Linked DNA regions of Glaciimonas sp. PCH181. The protein of the gene in region 1 interacts with the protein of each later gene in a pairwise test. Links are inferred from orthologs where the notes say so. Each region holds a gene or a part of one and is shown on either strand. Other genes may lie near its edges. The genes, in order: C7W93_RS09360 and kdsB.

Evidence for each region.
Region 2: the proteins of C7W93_RS09360 (region 1) and kdsB interact in binary tests that used the Escherichia coli proteins (3 or more experiments, as listed by UniProt). The link is inferred for Glaciimonas sp. PCH181 from one-to-one orthologs.

What each region holds. Positions count from the first base shown.
Region 1 is NZ_PYFP01000001.1:2,015,504-2,018,768, forward strand. The notes cover bases 137-3,070. They hold C7W93_RS09360 (TetR/AcrR family transcriptional regulator), read left to right. Parts: upstream 137-1,264; coding sequence 1,265-1,876; downstream 1,877-3,070. Other genes in these bases: C7W93_RS09355 (LysR family transcriptional regulator), read right to left, coding at 137-930; C7W93_RS09365 (iron-containing alcohol dehydrogenase), read left to right, coding at 2,074-3,070. In the rest of the region: more of C7W93_RS09355, read right to left, coding at 1-136; more of C7W93_RS09365, read left to right, coding at 3,071-3,231. UniProt on the Escherichia coli protein: Involved in response to both electrophiles and reactive chlorine species (RCS). Represses the transcription of the nemRA-gloA operon by binding to the NemR box.
Region 2 is NZ_PYFP01000003.1:302,996-306,200, forward strand. The notes cover bases 229-3,102. They hold kdsB (3-deoxy-manno-octulosonate cytidylyltransferase), read right to left. Parts: upstream 2,105-3,102; coding sequence 1,352-2,104; downstream 229-1,351. Other genes in these bases: adk (adenylate kinase), read right to left, coding at 434-1,090; C7W93_RS22070 (Trm112 family protein), read right to left, coding at 2,156-2,371; lpxK (tetraacyldisaccharide 4'-kinase), read right to left, coding at 2,352-3,102. Outside these bases: C7W93_RS22055 (sodium-translocating pyrophosphatase), read right to left, coding at 1-182; more of lpxK, read right to left, coding at 3,103-3,205. UniProt on the Escherichia coli protein: Activates KDO (a required 8-carbon sugar) for incorporation into bacterial lipopolysaccharide in Gram-negative bacteria.

The DNA.
Region 1 (3,265 bases):
AGCCGCCATCCCCAACCCAACAGCCACCTCCGAAATCAATCTCCGCAACCAAACTACATCCGGCGCAACATGCGACCGCGTATGCCACAACATATAAAACCGCATCTTAGGCATATCAAACGGCAAAGGAAAAACCTGAATCGGCCAATCCCGTACAAAATAATTCGCAAACTGCCGTCCAGTAGTAAAAATCAAATCCGACTTAGCCAACACATGCGGCACCAACGCAAAATACGGAATCGCTACCTGCACATTACGCTTCAACCCCAATTCCGCCAACGCCGCATCGATACTGCTACGATGCCCCTCAATGTACGGCGTAGGTGCCAAATGTGGCATCTCCACATAATATTTCAACGTCAACCCCTTCTTCGCCACAGGATGATCCCGGTGCATCATGCACACCACATCATCCTCAAACAACTGCGCCAAATGCAAATGCTCCGGCGGATCAGGCCAGTTACCAATCACCAAATCAAGCCGCCCTGTCTCCAGCGCGTTCGAATAATCCAACCCTGCATCTAACGCATGCACCATCAAACTAGCCCCCGGCGCACGCCGCCGAACCTGCTCGATAATCGAAGGAATCAACAAAACATTCAGATAATCCGGCGTCCCGACATGGAACACCCGCGCCGTGCTACTCGCCTCAAAAGCCGCGACCGGCGCACCAATCTTCTCAAATATATCCAACCCCTCCTTCGCAAGCGCCAACAACTCCTGACCGCGCTCAGTCGCCACCATCCCACTCTTCCCGCGCACCAGAATCGCGTCCCCCGTCAACTCACGCAAACGCTTCAACGTATTACTGATAGTCGGCTGCGATTGCCCCAACTTAATCGCCGTGCGGGAAACACTCTTCTCCACCAGCAAGGTATGCAAAACTCGCAGAAGATACGTATCGAGATGATGGTTAGCGCGTGAAGTCATTGATGCTCAAGGTGAAGAATTCATTGAAAGTACAAAAGTGAAGCGGCCTGCGAGTGCACACAAAAACACACACTTAGATGTCGAATTTTTATGCAAAAATTAACATAACAAATTGCATAACAAATTTACGTAGCAAATCAACATGCAAAAATAAACATATATGCTTATTTTTTTATAGGATAACGGATAACTTACGCCGTTGGTATAGCCATAGCCGTATAGCGCCTCATCGAAAATGCCACGCCCGGACAATTCCGCATTCGCTTCTTTTATTGATATTGGATCCAAATAATTACTAGACGACTGGTCTAATTAGGTCTAGACTACCAAAATCATGCGAACAACCTACGACACCACCAGACGCCATATCCTCGATGCAGGCCAGCAACTCATCGTGGTGAAAGGCTTTGCAGGCGTAGGTTTAAACGAAATACTGACAGCCGCGGCCATACCAAAGGGCTCGTTTTATCACTATTTCGGCTCAAAGGAACAATACGGCTGCGCGCTGATGGAGCAATACTTCAGCGACTATCTGCTGCGACTCGACCAATTACTCCACCCTTCGCCAGAAGCCGCAGACGCCTCATCGGCACGCGCACGGTTAATAACCTACTGGGAACGCTGGGTCGATACCCAATGCAGTCAAGACGTCAAAGAAAAGTGTCTGGTGGTGAAATTAAGCGCCGAGGTCGCCGATCTGTCCGAAGATATGCGCATGATCCTATGCGAAGGTACAAAACGCGTCAGGGCTAGCCTAACCGCCTGCATCGCCAATGGCGTCACCGATGGCTCGCTGCAATCTAGCATTGATCCAGAAAAAACCGCACAAATGCTCTATCAAATGTGGCTAGGCGCTAGTCTGCTAGCAAAGTTGCAGCGGGATCGTACACCACTGGAATACGCATTCGCTACCACTATCGCAACCTTGCGAGAGCCTGTTAGCTAGCCGCGGTGGCGGTTTTTCTGTCAATTCAGACTTAGCACATCGCCGCTCCATCACTCGTACTTTTATCACGTTCAATTTTCCAGTCGTCGTCCCAAACCAACGTCGGCGGCATTAAAAATTTCACATTACGCCACACACGACTAAGTCGTGTATTTTTTAACCCAATAACTAGTTGACCGGTCTAATTAAGGAAAAATATGTTTAATTTCGAACTCTACAACCCTACAAAAATCGTTTTTGGTCGTGACACCATCACCAAACTATCTACTCTTGTTCCACCAACAGCGCGCGTACTAATTTTATTCGGCGGTGCAAGCGCACAAAAAAACGGCACGCTCGATGAAGTAAAAGCAGCACTCGGCAACCGCGAAGTACAAGAATTTGCCGGTATCGAACCGAATCCGTCTTACGAAACATTGATGCGTGCAGTTGAACAAGTACGCCGCGAAAAAATTGATTTCTTGCTAGCAGTTGGCGGCGGCTCCGTCATCGACGGCACCAAATTTATCGCCGCTGCCGCCAACTTTGAAGGCGAACCATGGAACATCGCCGTCAAAGGCGGTGCCAACATCACCAGTGCGCTACCGTTCGGCACCGTGCTGACGCTGCCAGCGACCGGCTCAGAAATGAATAACGGCGGCGTTGTCACACGCAAATCCATTCAAGCCAAACTAGCGTTCCGCAGTCCGTTGGTCTATCCGCAATTTTCGATACTCGACCCTAGCAAAACCTTCACTTTGCCAACTCGCCAAATTGCTAACGGCGTCGTCGATGCTTTCGTCCACACCGTCGAGCAGTATTTAACCTATCCCGTCGATGGTCAGGTGCAAGACCGTTTCGCAGAAGGATTACTCCTCAGCCTGATCGAAACCGGACCACGCGTTTTGGCCGATCCGAACGATTACGATGCCCGCGCCAATCTGATGTGGGTGGCAACGCTAGCCTTAAATGGCTTGATCGGCGCAGGCGTGCCGCAAGATTGGGCCACGCACATGATCGGGCATGAACTGACCGCGCAATATGACATCGATCACGCCCGTACATTGGCAATCGTGTTGCCATCATTGCTGACAGTCCAGCGTAAAAACAAACACGCCAAACTGCTGCAATACGCGGCCAGAGTATGGAATATCACCGAAGGCAGCGAAGAAGCGCGCATCGATCAAGCCATCCAAAATACACGTAATTTCTTTGAAAGCATGGGCATCAAAACCCGTCTGTCCGATTATGAATTAGGTCAGGCAGCAATCGACATCGTCGTCACGCAGTTGAGCGCGCATGGCATGACAACGCTGGGCGAGCACAAAGACATTACACTTGAAGTCAGCCGTAAGATTCTCGAAGGCGCTTTATAAGTCGCAACATTCAGTAGCCATTAGTAGCAAAAAA
Region 2 (3,205 bases), on another replicon or contig:
ACAATGGCAATGGTGCGGTACTGGCGCGCCAGATAGGCCGCAGCACCTTGCTGAATCGCAGCAGCGATCTCCTGCATACGCGGATTTCCTGGGTCTAATTTCAAAATCCAGCTGCGTGAAACCATCCCATAGACAACGGCAATAATGCCGCAAGCAATCGCAAACCATAGACCAGATGCCATGTTGACTCCTCCTGTTTTTATAATGACAACACCCAAAGTAACCAACCACACTGCGTAAATGACTGCCTGCCAAAATGTGACAGAACGCTTCAATCTACAAGCCATGTGTACTGAAAGACTTTTCGTTGCCCGTTTATTTTTTAGAGGTAGCCTGGGCTGGCCCATCCAGATTACAAAGTAATAATTGTCATACTAATCAGATTGAGGATACTTCACAAATAAAAAAAAGCGGACCAGTGTCCGCTTTCTTTTTATCCTTCCAGTGCCTTGAAAGCGCTGTCACGAATTTGTTCTACCGGTCCTACACCTACAATTTTGCGATATTTCGGCGCACCAGGATTACCTGCCTTAGCCCAGTCACCGTAATACTTGACAAGAATTTCAGTCTGCTCGTGATACACAAACAGACGCTTCTTAACCGTTTCAACCTTGTCGTCATCACGCAAAATCAATTCTTCACCAGTGACATCATCAATGCCTTCCGCTTTTGGCGGATTGAATTTGACATGATAGGTGCGGCCCGAAGCCGGATGAACACGACGACCGCTCATGCGTTCAACGATTGCTTCATCCGGCACATCGATTTCCAGTACGTAATCGATACTTACGCCAGCATCCTTCATCGCGTCAGCTTGCGGCACTGTCCGTGGAAAACCATCGAACAAATAACCATTGGCGCAATCTGCTTGCTGCAAACGATCTTTGACCAGACCAATGATGATGTCATCCGATACCAAACCACCCGCATCCATTACTTTCTTTGCTTCGATGCCAAGCGGGGTGCCAGCTTTGACGGCTGCACGCAACATGTCGCCGGTAGAAATTTGCGGAATGTTGAATTTTTCTTTAATAAAGGTGGCTTGCGTGCCCTTTCCGGCACCGGGCGCTCCTAAAAGGATAAGACGCATACTGTGAAGTCCTAAGGTTAGTTTGAAAATTTTTGTAGCGACGCCTGTTTTTGCATTTCCAACGCCCAACATTACTGCTCAGCTTGCTACTCAGGCTGTTTTTCAGGCTTTTTTGGAAATTGCAGCGGCGTCATCGCGTATGCATGCATTCTTATAACACGCTAACTTTGCATGAAACTTACCACACAATTTTACCAAACAGCATCATGGCGAACCACTGCATTGGTCGATAGCACATTTAAGTGACACTAATTCGGCAAATTAGGCCGTAAAAAAACGTCTGACGCGTTCCAGATCCTCTGGCGTGTCAACACCGGCAGCCGGTGCCGCCTGCGCAATATGGACGGCAATCGGATAGCCATGCCACAACACGCGCAACTGCTCCAGCGCTTCAATCTGTTCCAATGGCGATACCGCCAGAGTAGGATAAGTTTGTAAAAAGCCATAACTGTAGGCATACAGCCCGATATGCCGCAAAGGCACATAACCGTTCGGCAATTGCTGTTGCGATTGCATAAAACCATCGCGATCCCACGGAATCGTCGCGCGCGAAAAATACAACGCACGGCCAAGCTTGTTCACCACTACTTTGACCACATTCGGATTAAACGCGTCGGCTGCACTGTCGATAGCATGCGCCGCCGTCGCCATTGGCACTCCGTCAACGATTTGCGCTGCGGTGGCAGCAATCAATGCAGGGTCAATTAAGGGTTCATCACCTTGCACATTCACGACCACTGCATCTGCGGCCAATCCCAGCACAGCAGCAACTTCCGCGATCCGATCAGTGCCAGAAGGATGATCGCCGCGGGTAAGACGCACAGCCACACCGTGTTGTTCGCAAGCGCGCAAAATATCAGCATGATCAGTCGCCACGATCACTTGCGCCGCGCCGGATAAGGCCGCCCGCTCGGCAACCCGGACGATCATCGGCTTGCCGCCAAGATCCGCCAAAGGCTTATTGGGCAATCGGGTCGACGCCAGTCGCGCAGGAATAATGACAGTAAAGGACATTGACGATCTTTATAGACTATTGAAACTCAGAGATAAAAGGCAATATCGGCCTCAGGCAACGGACGAAGGAGGAATATTCTCGCTGTCAGCGACATCCGCCGCACCGTTCAGCTCCCGCGCTTGATCAGCCCACATAATCGGAATGCCGTCACGAATCGGAAAAGCAAGTCGGTCGGCGTTACAAATCAGTTCCTGCGCTTTTTTATCATGCTGCAACGGCCCTTTACAGATTGGGCAAACTAAAATATCAAGCAGTTGGGTGTCCACGGAGTTTCTCCACAATTTGATGTGCCAGCGCGCCGTCAATCTGCGCTGTCACGGGGACGACCCACACACGCGGGTCGTTTTTAAGTGTTTCGATTTGACTGCATTTTACTGCATCCTTTTCGGTGATCAGAATGATCTCTGCGTCTAGCGCAGCAAAAGGATTTGCAGAAAAATCATAGTGATCGGGCAATGCAAGCGATTCAAATACCAGGCCCAAACCAGACAGCATCGTAAAAAATCGCTGCGGATTGCCAATTCCAGCTGCCGCCAATAGTCGGGGCGCTAACCTCACTGATGGCGCTGCGGCTCGTGTTAACGCTGTCGGCTGCGCCAATTTATCCTCTGATGCAGTCGGAAAATGCATGAATGATAACAAATCTCGTGTCTCAGTACGATCCCCAAGACGCTCGGCAATCTCGCCCAACAGATTCATACGCATCGCATCAGGGGGTAACGACGCTGGCAAGACCGCTGTCGGCCCCAGATTCACCACCGTAAAATCACGGCGACGCGTAGCCGGTTCGCGCAAAGGCCCCGCAGGCAGCAACCAGCCATTGCCATTGCCACGGCTATCGCATAAGACGATTTCAATATCGCGTTGCAGCGGATAGTGCTGCAAACCGTCATCCGACAAAATCACGTCTACTTCGGGATGCGTCTGTAACAATAGTTGCCCCGCCGCCACCCGATTTCGGCCTACGACTAGCGGACATTGAACCCGCCGCGTAATCAGCAGCGGCTCGTCGCCAACATCAGCGGCGAGCGATGTTGCGGTCACCAACCGGGCCGTTGATTCTGGATTTGCCCCATAGCCACGCGAAATAACGCCGGGAG